Regions from separate parts of the Limosilactobacillus sp. C0001E2 genome, predicted to be linked through region 2. Evidence: riboswitches for the same ligand, from Rfam matches in the RefSeq annotation. Region 2 holds a riboswitch; the other holds the start of a gene.

Region 1 (15,065 bases), on a different contig from region 2:
CAAATTGAAGCACGGATGGCAGCGATTAACCGCTCGTTGAAGGATGTTGAGGCCATTTTCGTTACGCACGAGCATAGTGACCATAGTCATGGTGTGGGAGTGTTAGCGCGTCGATATGGACTGGATATTTATGCTAATCGCGGTACTTGGCAAGCAATGGATAATAAAATTGGTAAAATTCCTTTGGACCAAAAGCATCTGATTGCACCAGGGACGATTAAGGACTTTGGTGATCTCCAGGTTGAAAGTTTTGCAGTTTCCCATGATGCAGCAGAACCACAGTTTTATCAGGTCCATCACGATAATAAAGCATTTTGCATTTTAACTGATACGGGGCATATTTCCGAACGAGTAGCTGGGACAATCCGTGATGCGGATGCTTATTTAATGGAATGCAACCATGATACGGAGATGCTAATAAACGGGACTAAGTACTCATGGCCGCTCAAACAACGAATTTTGGGTGATGAAGGTCACCTCTCGAATGAGGATGGTGCAGAAGCACTCACGAGCGTGATTGGCCGTCATACGAAAGAAGTTATTATTGGCCATCGCAGTTACGAAAATAACACTCGATCATTAGCACACTTAACAGTTGCCACGTTGTTAGAGCAACGCGATTTTGGGGTTGATCATGATTTTCAGCTCGACGATGCCGAACAAGATCACGCAAGTAAACTAATGACGTTATAATGAAAAATATTATAAAAATTTCAAAAATAATTCATATTTGGTTTCTATAATGAAAACTGAATAGGAGGACGTATCATGCAACAAAAAAAATAATAAATTTTGGATAAAAGTTGCTGTGGTTGGTTTAATTGCTGGTTTGATAGGTGGGGGATTATCATTAGGAATCGGTAATGTGGTTAGTGGTATTCGTGAGCGAATTGCCATGCGGACTCCCGCTGGGTCGAATAAAGCTGGTGGGACATCGGTTGCAAAAAATAAGGCGAACTTAAATAATGAATCGACGAAGGCATATAAGTCAGTTAAAGATTCAGTAGTGTCGGTAATTAATTTACAAAATCGGCAAAGCTCAAGTAGTATTTATAGTTTGTTTGGACAAAGTAGTGGTCAGAGCAGCTCTGGGAAACTGCAAACGGTTAGTGAAGGTTCTGGGGTCATCTACAAAAAGAGTGGTGGCTCAGCCTATATTGTGACTAACAACCATGTGGTATCCGGCTCAAATGCGCTCAAAGTGATCATGAGTAATGGTAAAGAAGTTTCTGCTAAGATTGTTGGGACAGATTCCACCACTGACTTAGCAGTTTTACGGATTAGTGCAGCGAATGTGAAAACTGTTGCTTCCTTTGGCAATTCTAATGACATTGCAGCAGGACAAGACGTGCTAGCAATTGGTTCCCCAATGGGCAGTGAATATGCAAATACGGTTACCAAAGGGATTATTTATGCAAAGAATCGGACAATTCGAGCGAAGTCTGGTGCTGCAGCAACTAGTGTTATTCAAACTGATGCAGCTATTAATTCAGGTAATTCTGGTGGTCCCCTTATCAATATGGCTGGCCAAGTGATCGGGATTAATTCCATGAAGTTAGCTTCTGATACTAACGGAAGCAACGTTGAAGGGATGGGCTTCTCCATTCCAAGTAACGAAGTTGTACGGATTATCAATCAACTAGTTAAAAACGGTAAAATCACTCGTCCTTCACTAGGCGTAGGATTGATTGACCTAAGTAGCGTTTCGCAAGATCAACAATCTTCAGTCTTAAAATTACCTTCTAGCGTTACTAAAGGGGCGGTCGTGATGACCATCACGGATAGTGGTGCCGCTAAAAACGCTGGTATTAAAAAATATGATGTCATTACGAAGATTGGGAATAAGTCAGTAACGGATGTTAGTTCATTACGAACCGCATTGTATAAGTATAAGGTCGGTCAATCAGCCAAAATCACATATTATCGAAATGGGAAGGCCCACACAGTTACTGTTAAGTTAACTGAAAACGATAGTTCAGCTAATAGTAGTAGTTCAGAATCGGATTCTTCCCAACAGGAAAGCGATCAAGATCAGCAAAGTCAAGATAATGATGATGCTGGATTCTAGAAAAACTGGTGCTTAGTAAGCACCAGTTTTTTTATCCTGTCAAGGACAGAACCTTGACGGTTAAGCAAAGAGAGATAGTTCGTTAATGATAGAATATTTGACATAAAAGTTTACTGGAATCATAGAATATGAATGAAAAACGAATGATTCGTCTAAAGATTGGTGATTAATAACAAACCGTGGAAAAGTTATCCACATAATTATCCACAGGCTGTTGATAGTTGTTATTTCAACGATTTTTCTTGTGTAAAAAGTTATCCACAGATTTTATCCACACTTGTTGATAAGTGGATTAAATTTAATCAAAATCGTCATAAACGTTGCTATATCAGGCACTAAGATTAAGGTGAGCGAACGATTGTTTTTGTTGCTAATGTGGATAACTTAAGTTATTAATTCGGGGTAGACCAAAGATAGAAGAACGAACTTCCCGAGTTATCCACGATCTTCTGTGGATAACTTGTGGAAAAATTGTTGAAAAGTTCTAGTTATTAACATGATGGTAAAATAGCAAGAAAAAAGTAAGGAATGAAGAATTTGAATATTAAAATTATTGGTGTGGGAAAAGTCAAAGAAAAGTATTTTAAAGATGGAATTGCTGAATATCAAAAACGCCTTGGGCGGTTTTGTAAATTTAAGATTGTTGAGGTTGCCGATGAACCGGCTCCTGAATCACTTAGCCAAAATGAAATGGTTGAGGTCATGGCGAAGGAGGGGGAGCGGATCCTCAGTAAGATTAAAGATCGGGAATACGTATTCGCGTTGGCGATTAAGGGAAAGGAACGTTCTTCAGAAGAATTTGCTAAGGAGATTAATCAGTTAACCACCTATGGGCATAGTGACCTTACTTTTGTGATTGGTGGGTCACTAGGTTTAAGTCCAGCCGTTTTGAAACGGGCAAATACGGAGATCTCATTTGGTCGGTTTACACTTCCCCATAAATTGATGCGGCTGGTGCTCACGGAACAAATCTATCGGGCATTTACGATTATTAACGGCTTACCATATCATAAATAATGTGATTGATTTTACAATCCTTCATGAATCGATAATCCATGGTTTTAATGAAACAGATTAATAAAAATGTTTAGTTTCTTGTAAATTGTGTTGATTTTCACAAACTTGGTATTACAATCAATACTGTAATTAACTTATTGGAGGCAATATCATGGAACGACAATTTGATTTCTTAATGCCAAGCGTAAACTTCTTTGGCCCTGGAGTAATCGCCAAGATTGGTGATCGGGCTAAGATGCTTGGTATGCATAAGGTCCTCGTAGTTACTGGTGGTCACATCGGTAAAATTGAAAATGGACCAGTTGATCAAACTGTTAACTCATTGAAGAAGGCGGGCGTTGAATACGGCATCTTCGATGGTGCAGAAGAAAATCCAAAGATTCGTGATATCAAGAAGGGGAAGCAAATCTATCTGGATGAAGGTTGTGACAGCATTATCACCGTTGGTGGTGGTTCTGCTCATGACTGTGGTAAGGGAATTGGAATTATTCTCACCAATGGTGACGATATTACTAAACTAGCCGGAATTGAAACGCTAGATAAGCCATTGCCACCATTGATGGCGGTAAACACGACTGCTGGTACCGGTTCTGAATTGACCCGGCACGCAGTAATTACCAATGAAGATACTCACCTAAAGTTTGTAGTTGTTTCATGGCGGAACATTCCATTGGTTTCATTTAATGACCCAATGCTCATGCTGGACATTCCACAAGCCACAACTGCCGCAACTGGTTTGGATGCCTACGTTCAAGCGGTTGAACCATTCGTTTCAGTTGACCACAATGATATTACTGATAGCCAATGTGAAAAGGCCATTCAAATTATTCAACAATACTTACCTGAAGCGGTTGCGAATGGTCACAATGTTGAAGCTCGGACCAAGATGGTCGAAGGGGAAATGCTTGCCGGAATGGCCTTCAATAACGCTAACTTGGGATATGTTCATGCAATGGCGCACCAATTGGGTGGCCAATATGATGCCCCTCATGGTGTCTGCTGTGCTTTGATGCTGCCAGTAGTTGAAGAATGGAACATCATTGCTTGTCCAGACCGGTTTGCTAAATTAGCCCAAATTATGGGTTATGACACAACTGGTATGACGACTATGGAAGCTGCCCACAAGTCAATTGATGGGATGCGTGAATTAGCTAAGTCAATTGGTATTCCTGATTCAATTAAGGCTATTGGCGCTAAGCCAGAAGACTTTGAATTAATGGCCAAGAATGCATTAAAGGATGGTAATGCATTCTCCAACCCACGGAAGGGAACTGTTGAAGAAGTTGTTAAGCTATTCCAAAAGGCTTACGACGGCATTTACTAAAATTAAAATACTTGATAACACACAAAAAGGTGATCGATTTTTCGATCACCTTTTTGTGTTTCACATGAAACATTATAGATTCAGTTTAAGATCAGTTGGCTGAACAAAAGTAGTGCGTTTAACAAAGATGAAATTCATGAGCCAAGCACAGATTACCGGAACGATTACAAACACCAGGATTACCCGTAGCAGGAGGAATGAACCGGTAGAATGCTGGTAGGCGGTCAGTGGACCGATTAATCCTGAAAAACCAAATCCAGCGGAGAATGGCGTACCGTTCATTTGGAAAATTGCTGCGAATAAACCAGAAATACCTGAAGCAATAATTACCGGGATGAATAGTTTTGGTTTTTCGAGCATGTTGGCCATTTGAATCTTGGGTGAACCTAAGAAGTGCGCCAGGGTTCCACCAATCGGGTTCACAGTTGCTCCCATCCATGCCAAAGTAAAGGAACAGGCAACGATTCCAGCATTTGCGGCCCCAGAGCCAATACCGGAAAGCGAGATTGCCATTGCGATGGCAACGGAGGAAATCGGGGAGACAATCAGAACCCCAAATAACATTCCGAGGACAATCCCCATTAATAGTGGTGACATATTAGTGGCGGCTTGGACCACCTGCCCAATTGCGTTTTGAATTGCAACCATTATGGGCATGGTCAGCAGACTAATTCCACCAGCAATCAGTAACACTAATAGTGACTCTAAAATCATTTTGAACTGACCAAGAAATTGATCTAAAAGGATTACCACAATGGAGGCAATAAAGGTTGTTAACATAATATTCAAAATAATTCCAGAACCGCTAATGATAAAAGCGGTCTTGTGGGGAACCGCGTTACCGGCAGCCACGAAGGTTGCCAGTGCCATCGAACCGACTTGTAAAGTGGTGAATTTTAAGATCATTCCTACCGCAAAGGCGGCAATGAAGGGAAAGGCGGCTTGCGCGAGATTAATCATATGGGTAATCCCGGTGGTAACCGAGTTCACTGGACAAAATTGTAGTAATTGAGAGAGCAATGCACTCGGAATTAGCGCAATGACGATGGCGATGGCATTTCCGTTAAGCGTGGCCATCGTTAATTCTTTGAGCTTGGCTTTCATAATTGTAATTTCTCCTTATCTTAATTGAATTCGTGAGGTGATGATTGACCATCAAGGATGGTTAAGACATCCGTTAAGGCAATTTCAACCATATTTTGTACTGCAATGTTGGTGAAAAAGGCAATGTGTGGGGTCAGAATAACATTGTCCATCGCGTGGAGTTCTTTGACTAATGGGACAGCATCTAAACCGTCCTCACGATGATCTTGATTAAAAATGTGTTCTTCGCCTTCGACCGTATCGAGAGCGGCTGCAGCAATCTCGTGATCTTTAAGCGCGGTGACGAGGTCCTTGGTGACGACAACAGGTCCACGGCTAGCGTTGACTAGTCCGGCAGTGGGTTTCATTAACTTGAAATCATCAAGCGTTAGCAGACCCTTGGAAGTATCGTTTAAGTCGACGTGCAATGAGACAACGTCAGATTGCTGCAGAAGTTCCTCTTTTGAAACGTATTCGACAATCCCATCCATTTCTTTTCGTGGCTTGACATCATAGCCGAGCACTCGTGCATCTAATGCCTTCAGTAATTTAGCTAGGGTGCCACCAATTCGACCAACTCCAATGATCCCAATGGTTGCGGAATGAATCTCAGTGGCTTGCAGGCCAGCCCACCGGTAATCATTTTGAGCAACCCGGTGGTCAAATGCGTATGATTTACGCAAAAGACGGAAGCTTTGCATTAAAGCATGCTCTGCAACACTACGTGGTGAATATGCTGGGACGTTAGTTACCTTTAGACCGTTTTCATGTGCTAATGGAACGTTGATGGTATCAACACCGGCCGTTCGGGTACTAATTTGTTTAAGGCCGTTAGCTTTTAAAGCAGCATAGGCATTGTCAGGAACTTTGGCGTGTTGTTGGATGACTAACCCATCCATTCCCTTAGTCATCGCGATTGCTTCATCGTCGATAAATGGCTTAGGGGTAGTTACAACATCGATCTGGTGTTGTTCCGCAAACTCGTTGATCGCTTTTTGTTCATCAGGGCGGACACTAGTCATTAAAATTTTTGTCATAATTGAATTCCTCCTAGTTATTTAACATAGTTTTGATCCGGTCGACAGCTAATTTCAGGTTGTCCATGCTGGTAGCGTAGCTCATTCTTAAGTAACCTTCACCGCCATCACCGAAATATGATCCAGGAATAACGGCAACTTTACCTTCTTGAGCTAATTTAGTAGCAAAGGCTTCATCGTCAGTACCATATTTGGTCGGTAATTTAGCGAAAACGTAGAAGGCACCATTTGGAGTTGCAACACCGAAGCCAAGATCCTGCAATGCGGCTACTAAGAAGTCGCGCCGTTTTTCGTAGGCTGCTTTCATATCAAGGGTTGCTTGATGCCCTGCTTCGCTATCGAAGATTGGAACGGCAGCGGCCATTGCTGGATCAGAAGGGGAGGTAATCATGATTGAGTGAACCATCCCTAATCGTTTCATCAATTCTGCTGGGGCTGCCATGAAACCAATCCGGTAACCAGTCATGGCTCCAGACTTAGAGGCACCATTGAGGACGATGGTTTGTCCAGGAAGAAATTTTGCAATGGAGGTGTGTTGACCACCATAAATTAGTTCAGAGTAGATTTCATCAGCAATCACAACCAGGTTCGTATCTGCTAAGACGTCTGCAAGAGCTTTTAGTTGGTCGGCTGAATAAGTAACTCCGGTTGGGTTTGATGGGTAGTTTAAAACAATTGCTTTAACATTTTCGTGCTGGTCTAAGGTGGTTTGTAATGCTTCCGGTGATAGTACGAAGTTGTTATTGCTGGTGTCAAGATTAATTGCTTCACCACCAAGAAGGTTAACGACAGCTTCGTACAGTGGGAAGGTTGGTGTTGGAATTAAGACTTGATCACCAGGTTTGATAATGGCAAAAAGTGCGGCGTAGATAGCTTCGGTTGCGCCAATCGTGACTGCAATTTCAGTTGTGGCATCATAATCGAGATCATAATGTTTCTTTAGATAGTTTGCAATTGCTTCACGTAAAGCCGGGGTTCCTGAACCTGCTGAATAGTGCGAGTCATTATCTTTGATACTCTTAATTGCAGCCTGTTTAGCAACTTCTGGAACATTGAAGTCCGGTTCACCAAGGGTTAATTTCACGATCCCGGGAATTTGACTGGCTTGATTATCAAACACTCGGATGGGCGTTGGTTGAACTCTAGAGAGGTTGGGATTGAATTGTTGACTAAGACTAGCTTTCATTTTTGGCATTGAAAAGTTCCTCCTTTAAATAAAAAACCCGGGAATTGCAATTTCTGCAACACCCGGGAGCGCTCGTTTCTTAAATGGTAGTATGCCAAATTAAGGTTGGTCGGCTTCCGGATGTATGAATCCTAGAAGCCATCACAAAAGGTTACTGACTCTAGGAGATGGAGTTCCAGAACCAGTAGCTAAACGCATTATTCAATTGAGAATAATTTAATGCAGTCATTTGTGTTACCTCATTTAATTTGATTAAGTACATTCTAATTGAAATCTAATGAATGTCAACATAAAATTTAAAATTCACAGGAAAGTATCATAAAAAAATATAAATTTATTCCACTTTTTTGTCATATTACACTTGTGGTATATCACAAATATGGTATAATAAAAACATAAAGTGTGAAGGAAGTGAGCAGTAATGCGGATTGATATTAAGAGCTATCTTAATGAAAATCACCTGACGATTTATCAGGTTGCAAAGACTTCCGGATACGGCTACACAACCTTACATAAGTCGTTTAACAAACAGCAGTCAAAAGCCACGTCATTGAACTTACGAGATCTGGATGCAATTGCGCGTGCGCAACATCGGCAGATGTGGCAAGTTTTACGCGATTTAGAAGAACACTATTTATTGGACGACTAATTCGGGTTAGCTGTATGATGAAGTTGATTCGGATGTAATTTAAAAAAGCAATTAAACAAATAGGGAGGAAAGTATTATGGCACAAAACCCAAGAGACCCATTTGACAACGACATGAATGACATTTTTAACCAATTAATGGGAGGGATGAACGGCTTTAATTCAGATAACCGTCGTTACTTGATTAACGGCCGTGAAGTTACTCCTGAAGAATTTGCTCAATATCGCCAAACTGGCCAATTGCCTGGTGGAGCTCCACAACAACCAGGACCACAGCCAAATGAAGGCAAGGACAGTATGCTCCACAAGCTTGGCCGGATTTGACGGAAGAAGCACGCCAAGGCGAATTGGACCCAGTAATTGGGCGGAATAAAGAAATTCAAGAAACTGACGAGATTTTAAGTCGGCGGACGAAGAATAACCCTGTACTTGTTGGTGATGCCGGGGTTGGTAAGACTGCAGTTGTTGAAGGCTTAGCCCAAGCAATTGTTGCTGGCGATATCCCAGCACCAATTAAGGACAAGGAAATTATCAGTATTGATATTTCCGGACTAGAAGCCGGTACGCAATACCGGGGCAGCTTTGAAGAGAATATGCAAAAGCTGATTGACGAAGTTAAGAAGGCTGGCAATGTTATCCTCTTCTTTGATGAAATTCACCAAATCATCGGTGCTGGTTCGACTGGTTCTGACAGTGGTTCTAAAGGAATGGCTGATATTATTAAGCCAGCATTGTCACTTGGTGAAATCACGGTAATCGGGGCAACGACCCAAGATGAATACCGGAACACTATTATGAAGGATGCTGCTTTGGCGCGGCGGTTTAACCCAGTAACTGTCAACGCACCAAGCAAGGCGGACACACTCGCCATCCTGAAGGGAATTCGGGACTTGTATGAACGTCACCACAACGTTAAGTTGCCAGATGACGTTCTTCAAGCAGCGGTTGACTATTCTGTTCAATACATTCCACAACGGTCACTTCCTGACAAGGCAATTGACCTGATTGATATGACGGCTGCTCACCTGGCTGCTAAGCACCCGGTAAAGGACGTCAAGGAAATCGAAAAGGAAATTGAAAAAGAAGAAAAGAAGCAAAAGGACGCTGCTAAGAAGGAAGACTACAAGGCTGCTCAAGAAGCTAAAGACAAGATCGCTGATTTGAAGAAGCAAATCAAGGATCACTCCAAGCAAGAATAAGTCACTGCTACACCGGAAGATGTTGCAGCGGCAGTTGAACAAATGACAGGTATTCCGGTTTCTAAGATCGGGGCAAGTGACGTTCAACGCTTGAAGGAAATGGACAAGCGGCTTGAAGGCAAAGTCATTGGCCAAGACGAAGCTGTTGAAGCAGTAGCACGGGCCATTCGGCGGAACCGGGCTGGCTTTGACGAAGGCAATCGGCCAATTGGGAGCTTCCTCTTCGTTGGTCCAACTGGGGTTGGTAAGACTGAACTTGCTAAGCAACTAGCCCTTGATATGTTTGGCTCTAAGAATGATATTATCCGGTTGGATATGTCAGAATACTCTGATCGGACCGCGGTTTCTAAGTTGATTGGGACGACCGCTGGTTACGTAGGTTACGATGATAACTCCAACACCTTGACTGAAAAGGTTCGTCGTCACCCATACTCCATCATTCTATTGGATGAAATTGAAAAGGCAAATCCACAAGTTATTACTTTGCTTCTCCAAGTCTTAGATGATGGTCGGTTAACAGATGGCCAAGGGAACACAGTTGACTTTAAGAATACGGTAATCATTGCGACATCCAATGCCGGTTACTCCAACGATGCTCCAGTTAAACTCGGTGACGAAAAGGATGAAGAAGACTTGATCAAGAAGTTGACCACTTACTTCCGTCCAGAATTCTTGAACCGGTTTAACGCGATTGTTGAATTCCACAGTTTGACTAAGGACGATCTGCAAAAGATTGTTGACTTAATGATTGCGGATGTAAACAAGACGTTGGCTAAGAAGGACATGGACGTTAAGGTTACACCAACGGCGAAGAAGTTCCTGATTGACGAAGGTTACGACGAAGCCATGGGTGCACGTCCACTGCGGCGGGTCATCGAACAACAAATTCGTGACAAGGTTACGGATTACTACCTTGACCACCTTGATGCAAAGCACTTAGTTGCTGAAATGAAGGATGGCAAGCTGGAAATCGTTGATGCCAAGGATGCTGCTGATGACGACAGTGACCAATACAAGGCCGACGAAAAGAAAGATGATCAAAAGGCTGACGACCAAGACTAGTCGTTAATGACAAGGAGTGGGAAGATGAACTAGACAAGCTAGTTCTTTTCCCCTCCTTTTTTTCGGCTCCGTAATGTGGTATGATCGTCCCTGTAAAAAAGTGAACCTGTCTGGGGTGCTATTTAGTTAGCTGAGAAATACCCATAGAACCTGATCTAGTTAATACTAGCGGAGGGAGACAGCAATTATTTGATGTGTAAAATATCCAATAATGGCTTCTCCGTGATGGGGGAGCCTTTTTAAGTATTAACGTTATTAGTATGCAAAGGAGATTTTTATGTTTAAACGTTATACACATTGGAATTTAGCATCGGTTATTCGAGTAGCATTGGTAGGGATCCTTTTTGGAGTTATCTATATGCTGTTAATTAATACAGTTTATAACTCCGTTAAGTTGCTCCTAACACCATTAGGCATTGGCCCGTTAGTTGATACGGTACTTTCGGGATTGTGGTATATGGCTGGACCAATTGCAATCTATTTAGTGCCAACAATTGGTTCTGCAGTGGTTGGTGAGACAATTGCTTCTATGGTGGAAATGTTTCTTGGTGGCCAATGGGGAGCATTGACGATTATGGAAGGCTTGATTCAAGGAGCCGGGAATGAATTGGGATTCTTTCCGAAAAAGTCCCGTTATGAACGGTGCAGTTGGGGGAGTGTCCTGTTGGGGTCATTCGGTGCCCACTTGGGTGGCTTTATCCCTTCATACTTTATTTATGGATGGAACCACTTCAGTGTAAGTTTACAAATTGCGATGTTTATTACGGGAGCACTGTCATCATTAGTCTTTGATGGGGTGCTTGTAAAGTTGATTATGAACTTACTGGATCGGGCATTGTCCCCTGAGGTTCGTTAATGTTAATTGATATTCATTGTCATAACGATGAGCATCAGAAGATTATTCAGGTGCAGCAGCAACACCAAATGCAAAGTACGATTAGTTCGACAAGTGACGCAGAGTATGAAAGAAATCGCCAAATTGCGAATGCTCAACAAAAATTAAGTTATGGCATTCATCCATGGCAAGCAAGGCAGGAAAAGGTTGACACGGGTTTATTAGCACGGGTTTCGGTGATTGGTGAAATTGGACTGGATACGACCTGGACAGATGTGCCGCTAGATATCCAACGCCCAGTCTTTCAAAAACAATTGGAATTAGCAGCTACTGATCATAAACCGGTTGTTTTGCATGTTAAGGGCTGTGAGCGGGGATTTTTGGAGCAGATTCAGAAGTTTCCAGCCGTGCATAAATTGGTTCACTGGTATTCAGCAAAACATTACTTACAACAGTATCTAGCGGTGCCTAATACTTGGTTTTCAGTGGGGCCGGATGTCTTTAATGATTCGGCAGTTCAAAATGTTGCTCAACAGGTTCCTGCAGAGCGAATTTTTATTGAGAGTGATGGCCTAGAAGGAATTTCCTGGGCGCAGAACAAACCGCTTGATGAAATTGATTATTGGCAGACGATGCAACACCTATATGCAGAAGTTGCTCATTTGAGAAAGATGACAGCAATCAAATTAGAACAACAAATTGAACAAAATTGGCAGCGGTTTTTTGCTTAACAAAAGGGATCATCATCGAAGTCGTAAACGTGACTTTCGGTGATGATCCCTTTGATTAACGATTCTTAAAGTAGTAGGCTAAGGCAATTAAAGCGACCAGCACAATGATGGCCAGTACTGGGTTTTGGTTAAACAGCATGTGAAAAGCGCGGATTTGACCGACGGCAAATTCTGGAAACATAAATAACCACCTCGTTTGATTTTGAACTATTATACATGAATTAGTGGTTTGGTTCAGCGTGGGGAATGCGTTAAAATTATTATAAGTGATTTTATCGGGTAAAGGAGGACAGCAAGCATGGTATTGACGTGGAATATTATTCGTGTTGTCCTCATTATCATTGTGCTGGTGAATGAAGTGGCGGCGCTTTTGACCGTCTTTCGGAAAAAAAGAGATATTGCGGCAACCTGGGCATGGCTCCTTGTTTTGACGCTCATTCCAGTAATTGGATTTATTGCGTACGCCTTTCTCGGGCGAAAGCCGACCCGTCACCGGATGGAAAGAATTCAAAGTGCCACCCAGTTAGAGCTGACGGAGGCCATTGAAGAACAAAAAAAGCAGTTCGCTAATATGATGAAGCCGAAAAAGCAAACCCGGCGGACCTACTGGCGAACGGTGATGCTGTTTCAAAACCTCGATGATGCCTTTTTTACCCGACATAATAATGTTGAGATCTTTAATGACGGGCACAAGCTATTTCGCCAAATGTTTAAAGATATTGAAGCGGCCAAAAAGAGTATCAATATCGAATTTTATACCATTTATAATGACCAAATCGGTAATCAATTGCGGACGATTCTGGAACAAAAGGCTGCGGAAGGGGTCGAAGTACGGGTTCTCTATGATTCTTGGGGTTCCCGGGGCGTTAAGCCGAGTTTTTATAACCACCTCCGCGAAAACGGTGGCGAAGCTGCACAATTCTTAATGACACGGAGTAACCTATTTGACTTCCGGATTAATTACCGTGACCACCGTAAAATTGTCACGATTGATGGCCGCATTGGTTATGTTGGTGGCTTTAACGTTGGTGATCAATACTTGAGCCGGGTAGCAAAGTTTGGCTACTGGCGGGATACTCACCTCCGACTGATTGGGGGTACGGTCTATTCGCTTCAACAACGATTTATTCGTGACTGGAACGCCACAATGCAGGGAACTGATAAGCAGATCCTGCACTATCGGCGATTTTTCCCACCGATTAAGGTTGAAAATGGGACCACGCCAATGCAGATTGTTTCCAGTGGGCCTGATACTCAGTTGGAAACGATTAAGCTTGGCTATTTGCGGCTCATTAATGCGGCCCAGGACCATATTTGGATTCAAACACCATACCTAATTCCGGATGATAGCATGATTGATGCACTAAAGGTCGCTGCCCATTCAGGAATTGATGTCCGGATTATGATTCCGTGCAAGCCTGATCACCCGTTTGTTTACCGCGCGACGCAATACTATGCACGGATGCTCGCCAATGAAGGGGTTACGATTTACTATTATGATAATGGCTTTATGCATGCTAAAACCGTCATGATTGACGGGAAGATGGCTTCAGTTGGCTCTGCTAACCTTGATTACCGGAGTTTTAAGTTAAACTTTGAAATCAACAGTTTTATTTATGATTCGCGGACTGCTGATCAGCTTGAACAAATTTTTATGGAAGATGTTCGGCATAGTCATGTAGTCACACCAGCAATGTTTGCCCAACAACCACGGTGGTTACGTTTTAAGCAGACGGCTTCGCGGTTGTTATCGCCAATTTTATAAAGGAGATATCACTAATGAATAAGGATACAGTCGTCACGAAGGAAATGATTACTAAGTTTCATGATAATTATGTTTCACGTGGAACAGCCAAAGTGTTGGAACGGGCAATCCGTAAGAATGGCATTAAAGCCACCAGTGAAGATCCAGCAGTGAGCCAGCGTTTACACCGGGTGTTTTCACATGAGGTTAAAACGGGCAAAGTTAGTAACCAAAAGCACAGTGGACGGTGTTGGTCCTTTGCAACACTCAACACTTTACGTCACCAGTTTGCTTTGACTCACAAGGTGAAAGATTTTGAACTATCCCAAAATTATCTATTTTTCTGGGATCGAATCGAACGAGCCAATAAGTTTTTTGATAACATTTTAGCAACGGCTGATCGCGATCTGCATGATCGGCTAGTTGATTATTATTTAAAATCTGCAGAAAGTGATGGCGGTCAATGGGCGAACGCGGCTTCCATTATTGAAAAGTATGGAGTGATTCCGCACTATGTCATGCCAGACACCTTTAATACTGAAGATACGACCGATATTGCTGAAGTTCTAACTTATCTGATGAAGAAGGATGCATTAGTACTTCGTCGCCTAGTCCATGAAGAAGCCGGTAATGAGGAAATTCAGGAAACCCGACAACGGATGATGAGCGATGTCTATCGGGCTTGTGCCTATGCCTTTGGTGAACCACCGGCAAAGTTTGATCTAGAGTATCGTGATGATGACCATCAATATCATCGTCAGGCTAACTTAACTCCCCTTGAATTCTACCATCAGTATTTTAAGACTGACCTGCATGACTATGTAGTTGTTACTAATGCACCAGACCATGAATATGGAAAATTGTATTCATTACCATCGCAGGACAATGTCAATGGTGGGATTCCAATTCAGTTTGCAAACGTGCCATTCAAGAAGCTCCAAGAAGTGGTGATTAACCAACTAAACCATGATGAAACAATCTGGGTTGGTAATGATATTCTCCAACAAATGGATCGGAAACGCGGCTTGATGGATGCTAAACTGTATCATCGCGAAGAACTACTGGGCATTGATTTTACGATGAGTAAAAAAGAACGTTTAGAAACGCACCAAGCGGAAGTGACCCATGCCAT
Region 2 (15,065 bases):
CAATTATTGCTGGCTTAATTACTGCCGGATATGCCTTTACTTTTCTGGATCTGGTAGCGGGTAAAAAAGAAACCAACTACTTTTCTGCAATGTTTTCAGCATTTACCAACAGCCGACTGCTCCCGGTTTTTCTAACATGGTTATTGCAAACCATCTTTGTTTTACTATGGACGATCTTGCTGATTGTGCCAGGCATTATTAACTCACAGGCCTTTTTTATCGCCAAGGACATGGTTGATTCTGGGCGGGAAGTTCAAGCTACCGAAGCGATCACCAAGAGTAAGCAATTGATGGATGGTCATAAGTGGGAATTTTTTGTCTTACAGCTTAGTTTTCTGGGCTGGGCTATTCTGTGCATCTTTACCTGTGGAATTGGGTTCCTCTGGTTACGTCATTACATGCAAACCACAAACGCCCTTTATTATCGTCAATTAGCCAAGAATCGATTCCGGACATCTGCAGCAGACGCTACTGAAATGACTAACAATCTTGAAACGATGTAAATAGAAAAGGCACGCAAACTGCGTGCCTTTTTTATTTTTGATTATAAAAAGCGACTTGAATATCATCATCCGTCATGATTAATTTCGAGAGGCTGCCATTATCAGGGCGTTTTGTAACGTCATATTTTCCCTGTCCATAACGCTCAATCAAACTTAAGCAAGTATTACCATGACTCACCCAAAGAACATTCGCATCTGCTGGTAATTTTGCTTCACGAATTAATTTAATTCCCTGGTCCATCCGCTGCCAATACTGCTGATTATTTTCCGCATGGTGGAATGGATCAGCATCATGCAACCAATCTTTAGCCATCCCGATCGAATGTTTTGTTACAATCTCTTGAAACGTTTTGAGGCCATGGGGTGCTCCTGCTAAGTACCACGCCTGATCCATATTCGTCCCTTCATACACCCCGTAAAATTCCTCCCGGAAAAAGGGTGACACAATCGGTGCTTTGATCGAAGCAGCTTCATTCAGATTCAAAATGGTTTGACACGTTTCTTCCGCCCGCGGTAAATCCGAACAGAATGCCGCATCAAAATGAACGTTTTTCAACCGTTCGGCCGCCTGGCGAGCATCCGCTTTCCCCTGATCAGTCAGTGGTGAATTACTCCATCCCTGCAGCTTATTATAAATGTTGTAGTAGGTTTGCCCGTGACGAACCAGATAGATATTTCGTTTCATAATTTCCGCAACCTCCCTTATTTAAATTCATTCTACCACCCGATTTAAGAATCACTTACTAAATCGGGCATACTTTCTTCACAATTGCCAATTACTATAACAGTATGAAGGGAATGATTTTAATGAAATTAAGACAACCAAATCGTCAGACTGATATTGCTGCCGCCCAGATTATTAGTATGTCCAAGACCCACGTGGTCGTTAAAACGGAACAAGGACGGATCCTGCGCCTCTCCCTTTCACCACAACACCAACGGGACCAAGTTTTCCGTGCTGCCCTAAAAGATATTTGGCATAACAAAATTTGGATCCCGGTCAATACAAAATTACGGCAACTTTTCCGCTATGATTGGCTAACGGAGCCGGTCATGATTGATGATTAAGATTATGCAACAATTTAGGGTGGAACGCTTCTCAATAGCAGAATGTGTTAAAATAGGGATCGTTTAATTACCAACAACATTCTGGAACTGCGAGGAAATCACCTAATGAAAAAAATAGGTCAACTTGTGGACACCCGGATCGGCTTTTGCGGTCTCCTGGTCGTCCTTTTTTGGTTGAAGACGTTAATCGCGTACTTCACAGATTTTAAATTAGGGGCATCTGGAATCATCCAGTACGCAATTTTACTAATCAACCCCTTAGCAACGACAATCTTCCTATTTAGTCTCGCCTTTTATTTTAAACGGTCCCGGTTTTTCTACCCGGTATTGATGGGACTAGATATTCTTAATACGTTACTTTTATATCTCAACGTTATCTACTATCGAGAGTTCACCGACTTTATGACGGTCGCCACCATGACCGGCTATTCGAAGGTCAATCAAGGGCTCAGTGGTAGTTCATTAGCATTGACAAACGTCCATGATTTATTATATTGGGCCGATATTGTCGTAATCCTTTTGTTGATGCTCTTTCGTAAAATTAAGTTTGATCCCCGTGCCATTAGTAACCGCTTAGCCTTTTCATTTACCTCATTATCGGTATTGATGTTTGGCTTAAACTTAATGGTCGCGGAATTTAACCGTCCCCAATTCTTAGGGCGGACCTTTGATCGCTCATACATTGTTAAGTATTTAGGAATTGATGCTTTTACTGGTTACGATTTAGCTAAGTCTCAACATATCGATAATATGCGCAAAAGTGCGACCCGTTCTGAATTAACTTCTGTCAAGAAATTCACCGATCAGCACTTTGCGCCGGCTAACTCCAAAATGTTTGGAATTGCCAAGGGCCGGAATGTGATTGTCATTCACTTAGAAAGTTTTCAACAATTTTTGATCGACAAGAAAATTAACGGCCAAGAGGTTACTCCCTTCCTAAATTCACTTTATCACGGCAATGATACCTACGCTTTTGATAACTTTTTCCATCAAGTGGGCCAAGGAAAGACCTCTGATGCGGAAAATATGCTAGAAACCAGTACCTTCGGTTTACCGCAAGGGTCATTATTTGCTACATTGGGTAGTGATAACACCTTTGAAGCTGCGCCCGCAATTTTGAACCAACGTGCTGGATATACCAGTGCGGTTTCCCACGGTAACGTAGCTAGTTTCTGGAACCGTAATAACGTTTATAAGAATCTCGGTTTCCAATACTTCTTTGATGCCAGTTACTATGATACTTCTGGTGATAAAGCCATGGGATATGGATTGAAGGATAAATTGCTCTTTGCAAACTCGATTAAGTATCTCCAGACGCTTCAGCAGCCTTTCTATGTAAAGTTTTTGACTGTTTCTAACCACTTCCCATTTACCATTGACGATGAGGATAAGGATTCTAACTTCCAAACAACTAACACCGGTGATTCAACTGTTGATGGTTACTTCGAAACTGCGCACTACCTTGATCAATCACTCCAGGAATTCTTTGCCTACCTGCAAAAGACAGGCCTCGATAAGAAGTCCATTATCATGATTTATGGTGACCACTACGGCATTTCTAATTCAGCTAACAAAAGTCTTGCCAGTGTCTTGGGCAAGAGCGCTGATACATGGACAGACTTTGACAATGCCCAACTCCAACGGGTTCCAATGATGTTTGTAATCCCGGGATCTGGCGGTCATGGTGGTATTTCACATACTTATGGTGGTGAAATTGATGTCTTACCAACTCTCCTCCACCTACTCGGCATTAGTTCTAAACGCTACATTATGTTTGGAACCGACCTCTTTAGTTCTAGACATAGTCAGACAGTTGCCTTCCGGAATCACGACTTTGTAACGCCTAAATACACAAGTATTAGCGGGACAATTTATGATAATCAAACCGGTAAAGAAGCCCACTTGACTAAGGCACAACAGAAATGGCTCAAAAAGCAAGCGCAGCTCGTCAACAAGGAGTTAAGTCTTTCAGACTCCTTAAATGAAAAGAATTTACTACGCTTTTACACACCAAAGGGCTTCAAGAAGGTTAATCCAAAGAATTATAATTACTCCAACGGTCTTAAGAAGGCTAAAGCAATTGAAAAGAAGAAGGGTAATCGTTCTACCAGTATCTATAGTGAAAATGGTAATCAGTCTACCGTCAGTGACTACTCCACCAATGCTCCAGAACAGAATCACTCACGAACTGATTCTAACCGGATCAAGATTACTAATCCCGATGGAAATAATTAATTTCCCAGGAAATACCTCAGTGTTCTTGAAAGGAGATCATCAAAAATGGATAAACCAGAAATTCAACAATTGCTAATTCAAAACGCCCATCGTCGGTATGCCACCAAAAAGTACCGCGCTGGTCAACATATCCCAAACGATGATTGGCAAACCATTCTCGAAGTTGGACGTTTATCACCGAGTTCTTTCGGGTATGAACCCTGGAAATTCTTGTTAATAAACAATCGACACGACCAAGAAGCAATTAAACCGTTTGCGTGGGGTGCCGCAAACAGTATTAACGGCGCTGATAAATTGTTAGTCATTCTCGCATATAAAAACGTGACTTACGATAGTCACTACGTTCAACATTTGGTTGATGATATTAAACATAAGAACTATTCACCAACCTCTGCCGTTTCTCAAAAGTTCAAGAAATTTCAAGAACAAGATTTGGGTCTTAAAAATTCTCATGATGTTTTTGAATGGTCGGTTCGGCAGTGTTACATTGCAATGGCGAATATGATGACTGCTGCGGCAGCACTAGATATTGATTCTTGTCCAATTGAAGGCTTTAACTATGCGCAAATGAACCAATACCTTGCTGATCACCATTACATGGATCCAGAAGAATGGGGCGTTGCCGTCATGGTCAGCTTTGGTTACCGTGATCAGGAAATTACTCCGAAAGTCCGGCAACCATTATCCGATATCTACCAAGAATTAAATTAATCCCTACAAAATAACGACCTAGAGTGGTTCAGTCCATTCTAGATCGTTATTTATTTTCTTGATCATTAACCATTCTTATTTAATCTTCATCGATGAGCTGTGCGTCGCCATCCGTTTATCGGGATAGAGCCGTCTTGCCAAATCATTGATTGCTAAAGGAGCCTCACCCAGACCAGTTGCAATCAACGGTACTTTCCCAGGATAAGTATTTCCGTCCCCAATTGCGTAGACCCCTTCAATACTGGTCATCATGGTAGAATCGACTTTAATTAAATGCCGCTCCGTTGCTAAATCCAATGACCATTCGTTTAAAGCCGCGTTATTCGACGTAAATCCATAATTGACAACCACTTGGTCCACGTTCAGCAGAGTTTCTTCATCACTCCGCATCTTTTTTAGCTGTAAAGTAATTGTCCCATCCTCAGTTTGACTAATCTTCTTCGGTAAAAATGGGGTCTGTAAATGCACCTGTGATTTTTGTAACTGCGTTAACGTTGCTGGTAACCCCCGAAATTGGTCACGACGGTGAACTAAATACACTTCGCTTGCCAACGGTTCCAACATTAAGGCCATATCCATTGCTGAATTACCACCACCGAGAACTGCAACCCGTTGATTCTTGAACTGAGCTTTATGTTGAATAAAGTAATTAATCCGCTGTTCATCAATCTGTTCAATTCCTTCTACTTTGAATGGTCGTGGCGCAAAGGCACCATTCCCCATCGCAATCACAATCGCTTTGGAACGAAAAGTCCCCCGATTACTAATGATCGTAAAGTAGCCATCCTGGTCTTTAACGACTTCCGTCACTTTCGTTGATAACTGATAGTTAATCTTAGCATGACCTAGCTGTTCTTCTAAATCACTAATTAACTGTGCTCCTGTCACCCCCGCTTTACCAGCAACATCCCAAATTTGCTTTTCCGGGTATAACGCGCGCACCTGTCCACCTAATTGGGGTAACGCTTCAATTAATTGTGTATCTAATTCGTGCAATCCAGCATAAAAGGCGGCAAACATTCCTGCGGGTCCTCCGCCGATTACACTAACGTCATGAAGTTGGTCTGTCATCTCATCATTCTCCCTTATTAATCTGTAACTCATTTTATCATCATTGTATCATGTTCATTGCTAACGAATAATCCGAACATCGAAAACGCTACCGCTTGGTTTCGATTGTCTTTTCTCTATTAGTCGCTTAAAATAAAAGTATATTTAATTCCAATGGAGGTACGGTTATGGCAAAGAAAAAAATGATTTTAGATTTGGATACTGGGGTTGATGATGCTTTAGCAATTGCATACGCAACGGCGGCCCCGGATGTGGATCTCATTGGGATCGTTTCATCCTATGGCAATAATTTAATTGACGTTTGTGCCCAAAACAGTCTCAAGTTATTGGAACTGCTTGGTCAGACTGACGTTCCGGTTTTTAAGGGATTGGCTCATTCAAGTACAACTGACCACTTTGACGTCATGCAGGTCTCCCTTGACATTCATGGTAAGAATGGAATTGGTGAAGTTCAGTTGCCAAATCCGCAACGTCAAGTTGAAAGCCAATCTGGTGTTGACTTTTACATTGAAGCTGCCCACAAGTATGGCAAAGATTTAATTATTGTACCAACCGGTCCAATGACAAACCTTGCGGCAGCCTTAGAAAAGGATCCAGAAATCGCCAAATTGATTGGTAATGTTACCTTCATGGGTGGAGCGTTAACCGTTGAAGGAAACGTGACGGGAGCTGCTGAAGCAAATATCCATCAAGACGCTGAAGCGGCCAGCATTGTGTTATCCAACCCAGATTTACCATTAACGATGGTTGGCTTGGATGTCACACTGCGAACACTGTTAACCAAGCGGGAAACGCAGAAATGGCGTGATCTAGGAACTGCTGCTGGTAAAGCATACGCTGATATCACCGATTTCTACATTGATGCTTACTACAATCTTGATATTGATAAAAATGGCTGTGCTCTGCATGATCCATTAGCAGTGGGGGTCTCTTTAGATCCAAGTTTCGTTAAAACCATCAGTCTCTTCATGAGAGTTGTCCACGAAGGACCAAATTATGGACGGACAATTGGTAATAACGCCAAGTTGAATGATCCAAATCCAAACGTTAAAGTTGCTGTAAACGTCGATAAAGACCGTTATCTGCAAACATTCATGAACTACCTCACTGATTTATTTAGTCAACATTAAAAGAAACCCGTTCCCAATTGTGGAACGGGTTTTACACTTTATGTTACTTATTTTTCGTAATCAGAATGAATAATTTTTTAAACCCACGTTCCGTCACCTTCAAATTCACATACTTACTCTCTCGTTTCCCCAAATGATTGTGGATGATTTATTAGTTATCCACAATATCTTGTGGAAACCTGTTAATAATTACTCCCTCCCATTCACAAATGCTGTCTAATCAGCACCTACGCCTCCCTCAGAGTTGTGCACATCTTTTCCACAGCCTGTTAATTATTCTACCTACTTGCACTTCATTGCTACTTTCGTTATGATGAAACTAAATTTAATTATCTTTGTCTGGGGTGCCGCACGGCTGAGAAATACCCATCGAACCTGCTCTGGTTAGGACCAGCGAAGGGAGATCACAAGGTTGTTTTTTAATTTTACAATTACCACCCTGGCGGACATTTTGATCCGGCAGGGTTTCTTTATTTTGCGAGGTCATCATGACAACACCAATTACAATTGAATCACTCCAGTTTGGTTATCAAAAAAAGCAAACTATTCTCAATATTCCTCAATTATCTATTCCAACTAGTCAATTAACTATTTTTTATGGCAAATCTGGTTGTGGAAAATCTACCCTGCTCAAGATCATTGCCGGTTTACTCCCCAAGTACGGCGGACACTTATCAGGCTCCGTGAACCTCCCAGATCACCCCACCTGTGCCATGATGTTTCAAGATCCGGAACTACAATTTGCTTTAGACACACCACGTCATGAAATCGAATTTGCACTAGAAAATCGGCAAGTATCCGCTCAGCGCATTCCCCAACTAACCCAACAAGCTTTAGAAGAAGTTGGTATTTTACACCTTGCTGACCGCCACTTCACAACTCTCTCCGGTGGTGAACAGCAACGCGCGAGCTTAGCCGTAATCATTGCAATGAATCCACAAATCATCCTCTTGGATGAGCCCTTCGCGAGTTTGGATTTTCATAACCGAACTTTGATCATTCAACAACTACGGAAACTCCTTCAAACCGGTAAAACGATCATTATCGCCGACCACGATTTGGCCGCATATGATTCACTTCATCCGCTAATCATTGATTTCAATAACCATCTTCAACCATTATCATCAGCTGCTACTCAAACATTGTTGGATCGATTTAATCAGCCTAATAACTTTTCAGCAACCCCACCTCAATCAACCAATCCGGCCGCGGTTTCATTACATAACTTCACCTTACGGCGACAGAATCAATTACTTATTCAGCAACCGGAACTCACCATCTTTAAAAATAAGGTGACTCTTTTAACCGGTGAATCTGGTAGTGGCAAATCATCCTTTTTCAAGGCATTAACTAAAATCATTCCATTTGATGGAACTATTAAGCTTTTCGATCGTCCTTTAAAAAAATATTCTCCACCGCAGCTTGGTCAAACACTGGGTCTCGTCTTTCAAAATGCCAATGATCAATTTCTCAAGGTAACTGTCCAAGAAGAACTAGAACTTAGTCTCAGGCATGGGCACCATCCATACTTTAACCGTTCCCGTTTAGCAGACGCCATTGACAAGTTAGGTTTACAACATCTCACCAATCAGGTGGTGTATTCTCTTTCTGGTGGTCAAAAAAAGAAACTTCAATTACTGGTGATGCTCATGATGGGCCAGCCACTGCTGCTCCTTGATGAACCATTCAGTGGCCTGGATCAGCAATCCATTGCTAATGTGATTGACCTAATTCATAACTGCCAACAGGTTTTACCCCAAACCATTCTGATTATTAGTCATCAATTAACGGGGCTCGATTCATTCATTAATTATCATCTCCATCTAAGTTGCCGACAATTGTCATATCAAGGGAGGACAAGTCATGAATCCTAGTCTAAAATTACTACTGATTATCATTATTTCCCTGGAAATATCTTTTACCAGTAAAATCGCCACCAACCTCCTATTAATTTTCTTTGCACTAATCCTTCTAATTTTGCATCATTGTTCACTGCGGACATTGATTAAATTACTTCTTATTCCCTTGCTTCCTGCTTTAACTATTGCAGTAACCATTCGCTGGTTTAGTCCTGGCCATAGTTGGTTCTTTGCTTGGGTAATGGTTAGTCGAATTTACGCCTACTGCTTTTTGGGAGCTCTTATTACTATTTCTACGTCTCCACTTGAGCTCGCCCGCTCACTAGAACAAAATGCCCACCTCCCTGCCAAATATGCCTACGGAACATTAGCCGCCATCAATACCGTTCCGCGTACAATTCAAGCAATCCAAACCATTCGCATTGCAGCCCAAATGCGCGGAATCACTCTCTACTTCTGGTCACCGCAGCTCTACTTCAAAGCGATTCTTTCGGCCCTAAGTTGGTCGGACGTCCTCGCCCAAGCGATGGAATCACAGGGCTTCGTCGAGGGACAATCACGGACCCATGTTCAAATCATCCGGATTGGAACGCGAGATTGGATAACCTTCATCGTTAGTTTGGCAATTGTTCAAGTCACATTACTCATGCTCCCATAACTTTTCTGGTATACTAAAAGAAAAGGAGTTCATTATGAATAATCAATCAATAACCAGTCGGATTCTCAGCTGTTTAGCTTATCTCAGTATCCTATTTCTTCCCGTTTTGTTTCCATTAATCATTTGGATCGTTGATCGTCAGGACCCATACGTGGCCAGACATGCTCGGTCCGCTTTCTGGACGCAGGTTTTCCCCGCCCTTTACGTAATTGTCGCCTTACTAACTTTCTTTATTCTCGGTGCGGCCGGAATAGATCAGGTTCGTAGTTCGGGTGGTTGGCTCTTCGGTATTCTAACAGTTTTAGCTCTTTTAATTTCTTTAATTCTCTACATCTATAACCTAGCGATGGGAATTAGTGTTTTAATTAAGCGGCAATAATTAATTGAACAAGCGATTAGTAATTTCCAGTTGCTAATCGCTTGTTTTTTTACATTTTTCGTTATAATAGAACTAAATTACATTCAAGAAAGGATTCATATTATGTCGACCGTTCTCGGAATTGTTCTCTTATTAGTTGCCGTCGTTACGGCCAACATTATCCACTTAATTTGGCCTGTCCTCCCTTTAGCAATTTATCAAATTATTGCTGGAGTGGTTTTAGCAATTATTCCTGACTTAAAGACTTTTCAACTCGAACCAGAAATTTTCATGCTCTTGATTATCGCACCGCTCATGTTTAACGACGGTCAGAACACTTCCTCCAGGCAGCTCGCGCGGGCACTGTCAAGAACGATGTCCATGGCGGTTTATCTGGCGCTTTTTACAGTCATTATCCTCGGATTGGGATTACACTTTCTCCTCCCGCATTCCTTATCCTTACCCGTTGCCTTTATGCTCGCTGCCATTATTACCCCAACTGATGCCGTCGCTGTTAAGTCGTTGACTACTGATGTCGAAATGCCAGAAAACGTCAGTTTAACCCTCGAACACGAATCGCTTTTTAATGACGCATCTGGAATCGTGCTGTTTAGTCTAGCTTCATCTGCCCTGGCTTCTGGTTCATTTTCACTTGCTCAAGGAATTTGGACATTCCTGTATGTTTTCTTCGGTGGGATTATCTTTGGAATGATCGCCGGATCCCTGCTAATTAACGTACGAACTGCTCTGATGCAACATCACGTTGACATCGCCCCAATTGTCATTCCGATTAATGTGATGACCCCGATTGTCGTTTATTGGTTAGCTGAAGAACTCCACCTCTCAGGTATTTTAGCGGTTGTCGCTGCTGGGATCATGCACAGTATCTTGTATGACCGTCTCCACCTTACTTCGACCAAAGTTCAGATTGCCACTACTACTATTTGGAACATCATTGCTGATGCTTTAAACGGCCTTGTTTTCGTCTTTTTAGGACTTAGCTTACCGATGGTGCTTGGTCATATGAAACAGCTGCAAACGATTAAAATTGTCGGTATTGCGCTGGTTCTTTACCTTGTCATGACTCTGTTACGATACCTCTGGTCGCAAATCGGCCTTGTGCGTCTGCATTCCAAAGCCTTACAACAAGATAAAAAATAGATAGCTTATTGTTAGCAATCGGTGGCGTTCACGGTACCATCACCATGGCGATGGCCTTTTCCATTCCGCTGCTGGTCAACGAAGACCGAATTGCCATGCGGAATGATTTGATTTTGATTGCCGCTTTTGTAATCCTGATTAGTCTTTTTGTCGGTACCTTTGCCTTTCCAAAACTCCTTCCGCAAAAACAGGAAAGTTATTCCAAAGCTGAATTTCATAAGGCTTTAACAAAGACTGTGCAATACGCTATTAATGATTTAACCAATAACGGTGAACAAAATCGTGAAAAATCACTAGTAATTGACCAATTGGACAGTCAAATGACCATGCGGGCACGTCTGAATACCGAAACCTATAACCATCTCTTGCAAAAGTGCCACCAAGTGGAATTAGATACCCTTGAAGAATTGACCGATAATGACGTCATCACCGAACAGCAGGAACGAATGTACTCGCGGCTGATGGCTCGTGACCTCTTCAGTAAATCAAAGCACGGTTTTTGGGATACTTTTATCATGTTGTATCACCGTCTGCACTGGATACACGCTCGTCGTAAAGTAATCAAACTTTATCATAAAAATCCGGAATTAAAAAAAGCGCGGCAAGATCACTTTAAGGCAGTTAATGATGAAATTGGCCCCGTTTTACGAATCGTGATCCGACGCGTTAATAAATTTTTGAATGATGCTCAAACGCCGAAAAATGCTTATGAAATCGCTGCGGTCCGGCGAACCTATCTAAACCGTTACCGAATCTTCTCACGCAAAAATAAGATTAACGCTGATCTCATGACCAGCTACTTTATCAATGCCTTTCAAGCAGAACATAGCTATATCCAACAACAAGCTGCTGCGCATAAAATTTCGTTTGACTTAGCAAATGCACTCAATGAACAAGTCTCAACGGACCAATTAGTTTACCTGCTTCTTCTTGATCAATTACTTTTTGTAAGAACTCGCAAATCCCAACCCATCATCTTTGGTTGTGGTTGTTCACCTGTTAATAGGTCCGTCCAGCCATCCACTAACTCTGCGGGTAATTGGCGTTCTTCGTTCCGCATGTTCAAAACAAAGTAAATTTCATGACCATCCTTCACTCGTTTAGTGATTTCCAAATCAGTTGGAGTCGCAATTAATCCTGACACACCTGCCACTTGGAGAACCTCATCCATTAAGTGACTCAATCCAGCATGGTCAATCCGACTGCCGACATACCAGGCCGTCCCCTGACCATACTGATTTTCCGTAATCGCTGGAACTCCAGCATAGAATTCTGTCCCATACTTAGCAACCGCACGGGCATGGTCACTGGTTAGATGAATGAGGTCACACAAATAATGCCCATCCGCAGCAAGGCCATCTTTTTCATAAACAACCTGGGTTGTCTTTCCAGGAGTCATTGCATCGGTCTCTTCAACCCAAATGCCAAGCACTTTGCTTAACGGACCAGGATAACCACCAGTGTAGACATTATCACTCTCGTTCACCATCCCTGACATGTAAGTCGTCAGGAAGTGACCACCAGTAGCAACATAGTCATTAATTTTTCCGGCAAGCCCCTTCTTAACCATGTAGAGAACGGGTGCCACAATTAAGTCATACTGACTAAAATCGTCATCTACACTAATCACATCCGTCGGAATATGGCGTTCATAGAACTGCCGATAATAATCCAGTACAGAGCCAACATAGTCTAGATCTTGAGAAATTCCCGCCACGTATTCATATGACCAGAAATTATTCCAATCAAAGATAATGCCGATCTTCGCAGGCGTTTGGGACCCTAATATCTTTGAACTCAGCCGTTTTAAATCATGACCAATTTGGGCCACTTCTTGGAACGCACGGGTATCCGTCCTTTGCGAATGGCTAATGACTGCACCATGAAACTTTTCCGAACCACCAATTGCCTGCTTAAGCTGAAAATATTGAACCGTATCTGCACCATGAGCGACCGCTTGAAATTCAGTTGCCCGAACTTGTCCAGGACGTTTCAGCGGACTATACGGTTGCCAATTGACCTGGGAAGGCGTGGATTCCATCAGCATAAATGGCTGATGCTTTAAACTCCGCATCAAATCGGACAGAAATGCAGCTTGATAGGCTGGTTGATCATAGGCTGGGTAGGAATCGTACGCAATGATGTCTTGATCCCCTGCCCAGGCTTGGTAATCAATCATCTTATTTGGCGTACTATGAAAGTTCGTCATTATCGGTGTGTGATCATCATACTTTTCAATCGTGCGCTTTTCCATCCGGTAAAGGTCTTGGAGTGCAGCAGATTGGAACCGCAGATAATCCAATGACAAACCAGCAACAATGGTATGGCTGCCTTCTGGGCCCCATGCATCGCCCAGTTCGTTTGGTACCACAATTTCATCCCACTGATAAATGGTGTGACTCCAGACGTTATTGTTCCACGCTTGATTCAAGCGATCAAGGGTTTGATACTTTTGCTGCAGCCACTTTTGAAACGCCTTTTGGCAATTCTCACAGTAACAATTACCACCGTACTCGTTATTAATATGCCAAGCGACAATGTGGGGATTATCACCATATCGCTCCGCTAGTTTAGCAACGAGCTTTTGTGCGAGCCGTTGATAATTCGGAGAACTGGGACAAAAGTTATGCCGTTGGCCAAAAACATGCTGGCGCCCTTGATAGTCCACCCGCGCCACATCGGGGTATTTTTTAAACATCCACGCTGGCATGGCGGCGGTTGAAGTTGCCAAAACGATTTCAAAGTCAGCAGCACTGAGTTTTTCAATAATTTTATCTAGAATACTAAAATTATATTGTCCCTCTGCTGGTTCAAGCAGGGCCCATGAAAAAACATTGACGGTCGCGGAATTAATATCTGCCTGTTTAAAGACTTTAATATCGTCATTCCAGGTATCTTCAGGCCATTGCTCGGGGTTCTAGTCACCCCCCCGTACAAAATAGTTGGTAATTGATTCTTCATAATGATCCTCCACTACTTATTCGCGGTTACTGCAATCACTCGTTCACCATGGTGCACCGTCGTACCAAATTGAACATGGTTAACCACATCCACTAGCTTTGGCCGCACCATGAACGTCACCACGGTATCAAGATATCCATTTTGGCGAATTAAATCACGATCAAATTCAATCAGAAGATCACCCGCGTGAACTTTTTGACCATCAGTATAATGCACATTAAAGCCTTCACCACGCATGTTAACAGTCCCGAGGCCTACGTGAATAATCGTTTCTAAGCCATCATCGGCAACAATTTCAAAAGCGTGCTTGGTCGAGAAAGTAAATTTAATCGTTCCATCAAACGGTGCGTAAATACGTCCATCACTCGGGACAATGGCAAATCCCTTTCCAGGAAAACCGACCGTACCATCTTCATTCTTAACATCTGCTAATGCCATTAATTGACCATCAGCAGGAGCTAATACGTTGGTCTCTTCGGTGGGTGTCACTTGATGATCTGTTGTCTTGATTTCACCCTTAGCCAACTTATCCTTTAATTCTTCAACAATTGCCGCGTGTTGTTTTTCTGACAACTTGACCTTCGTCAAGAACACAACAATGGAAAGAATTGCTAACGCCATCGGAATATAGAACGCCATGCTATCAAACGTGCGAATATCTTTAGCGGTCATATCCGCAGCTGTCGCAGCACCAGTCATTCCCGCAGCTACCGCGATGTAACCAACAAGCCCATTTGAAATGGCCCCCGTTAGCTTATCAATCATTGGTCGCACAGCTAAAACAACCGCTTCGTTACGTTGGCCGTTCTTTAATTGACCATATTCAATGGCATCTGTAAAGGTTAGTACCGTGACTAATTGGGCATAGTTAATGTTAAACAGTACCAGTCCTAAATCCATCATGAAAATATTAGACCGACAAGCAATAAAAATTACGTAAGCCAGGACCATGCAAACCTGTCCCATGATGAAAAGCCACTTCCGTGGAATGAACTTGTTCAGAATTGGGAATAATGGACTGGTACAGAAGCCGATAATCGTGGCAATCACTCCCACAATCCAAAATTGCCCTGGTTTCCCAATGACAAACTTGTAAAGGTAGAACAAAACCCCGTTCGTAATCACATATGCACATGAGTACAGCAGGTAGGCTAAGGCTGGCCATAAAATTTGATCATTATGGAAAATGGCAGAGAAAACATCCCGAATGGTCGTCTTCTGTTGAGCTGAATTCCGAATTAAATTTTGCTTTTCCTTAGTACCAAAGCAAACAGCTAACGCACTTAAAATTGCTAGCGCCGTAATGATGGCAGCAAAAGCAAACCAACCAACGGCCCCTTCCTTATGTTG

What was found. Region 2 has a riboswitch for thiamine pyrophosphate ahead of AC1EKL_RS02585 (ATP-binding cassette domain-containing protein). Riboswitches for the same ligand answer to the same signal wherever they lie in the genome.
Region 1: it holds a riboswitch for thiamine pyrophosphate, as region 2 does, so the genes downstream of both, AC1EKL_RS05605 (ECF transporter S component) here and AC1EKL_RS02585 (ATP-binding cassette domain-containing protein) in region 2, are expected to answer to the same signal.

Annotation. Positions count from the first base shown of each region.
Region 1 is NZ_JBWPXC010000004.1:85,143-100,207, reverse strand. It holds gene AC1EKL_RS05650 (MBL fold metallo-hydrolase) at 1-693, shown strand, start outside; gene AC1EKL_RS05645 (S1C family serine protease) at 809-2,068, shown strand; gene rlmH (23S rRNA (pseudouridine(1915)-N(3))-methyltransferase RlmH) at 2,606-3,085, shown strand; gene AC1EKL_RS05635 (iron-containing alcohol dehydrogenase) at 3,237-4,409, shown strand; gene AC1EKL_RS05630 (PTS sugar transporter subunit IIC) at 4,482-5,513, opposite strand; gene AC1EKL_RS05625 (D-2-hydroxyacid dehydrogenase) at 5,534-6,529, opposite strand; gene AC1EKL_RS05620 (aminotransferase class I/II-fold pyridoxal phosphate-dependent enzyme) at 6,543-7,724, opposite strand; gene AC1EKL_RS05615 (hypothetical protein) at 8,137-8,364, shown strand; partial or broken gene AC1EKL_RS05610 (ATP-dependent Clp protease ATP-binding subunit) at 8,441-10,623, shown strand; TPP riboswitch at 10,725-10,817, shown strand; gene AC1EKL_RS05605 (ECF transporter S component) at 10,901-11,479, shown strand; gene AC1EKL_RS05600 (TatD family hydrolase) at 11,479-12,189, shown strand; gene AC1EKL_RS05595 (hypothetical protein) at 12,245-12,370, opposite strand; gene cls (cardiolipin synthase) at 12,488-13,954, shown strand; gene AC1EKL_RS05585 (C1 family peptidase) at 13,999-15,065, shown strand, end outside.
Region 2 is NZ_JBWPXC010000002.1:67,506-82,570, reverse strand. It holds gene AC1EKL_RS02620 (DUF975 family protein) at 1-503, shown strand, start outside; gene AC1EKL_RS02615 (histidine phosphatase family protein) at 535-1,191, opposite strand; gene AC1EKL_RS02610 (hypothetical protein) at 1,311-1,571, shown strand; gene AC1EKL_RS02605 (LTA synthase family protein) at 1,677-3,806, shown strand; gene AC1EKL_RS02600 (NAD(P)H-dependent oxidoreductase) at 3,852-4,517, shown strand; gene AC1EKL_RS02595 (NAD(P)/FAD-dependent oxidoreductase) at 4,593-5,588, opposite strand; gene AC1EKL_RS02590 (nucleoside hydrolase) at 5,756-6,718, shown strand; TPP riboswitch at 7,049-7,137, shown strand; gene AC1EKL_RS02585 (ATP-binding cassette domain-containing protein) at 7,207-8,592, shown strand; gene AC1EKL_RS02580 (energy-coupling factor transporter transmembrane component T family protein) at 8,582-9,235, shown strand; gene AC1EKL_RS02575 (magnetosome magnetite crystal formation protein family) at 9,270-9,614, shown strand; partial or broken gene AC1EKL_RS02570 (cation:proton antiporter) at 9,717-11,689, shown strand; partial or broken gene AC1EKL_RS02565 (beta-galactosidase) at 11,689-13,715, opposite strand; gene AC1EKL_RS02560 (sugar MFS transporter) at 13,728-15,065, opposite strand, start outside.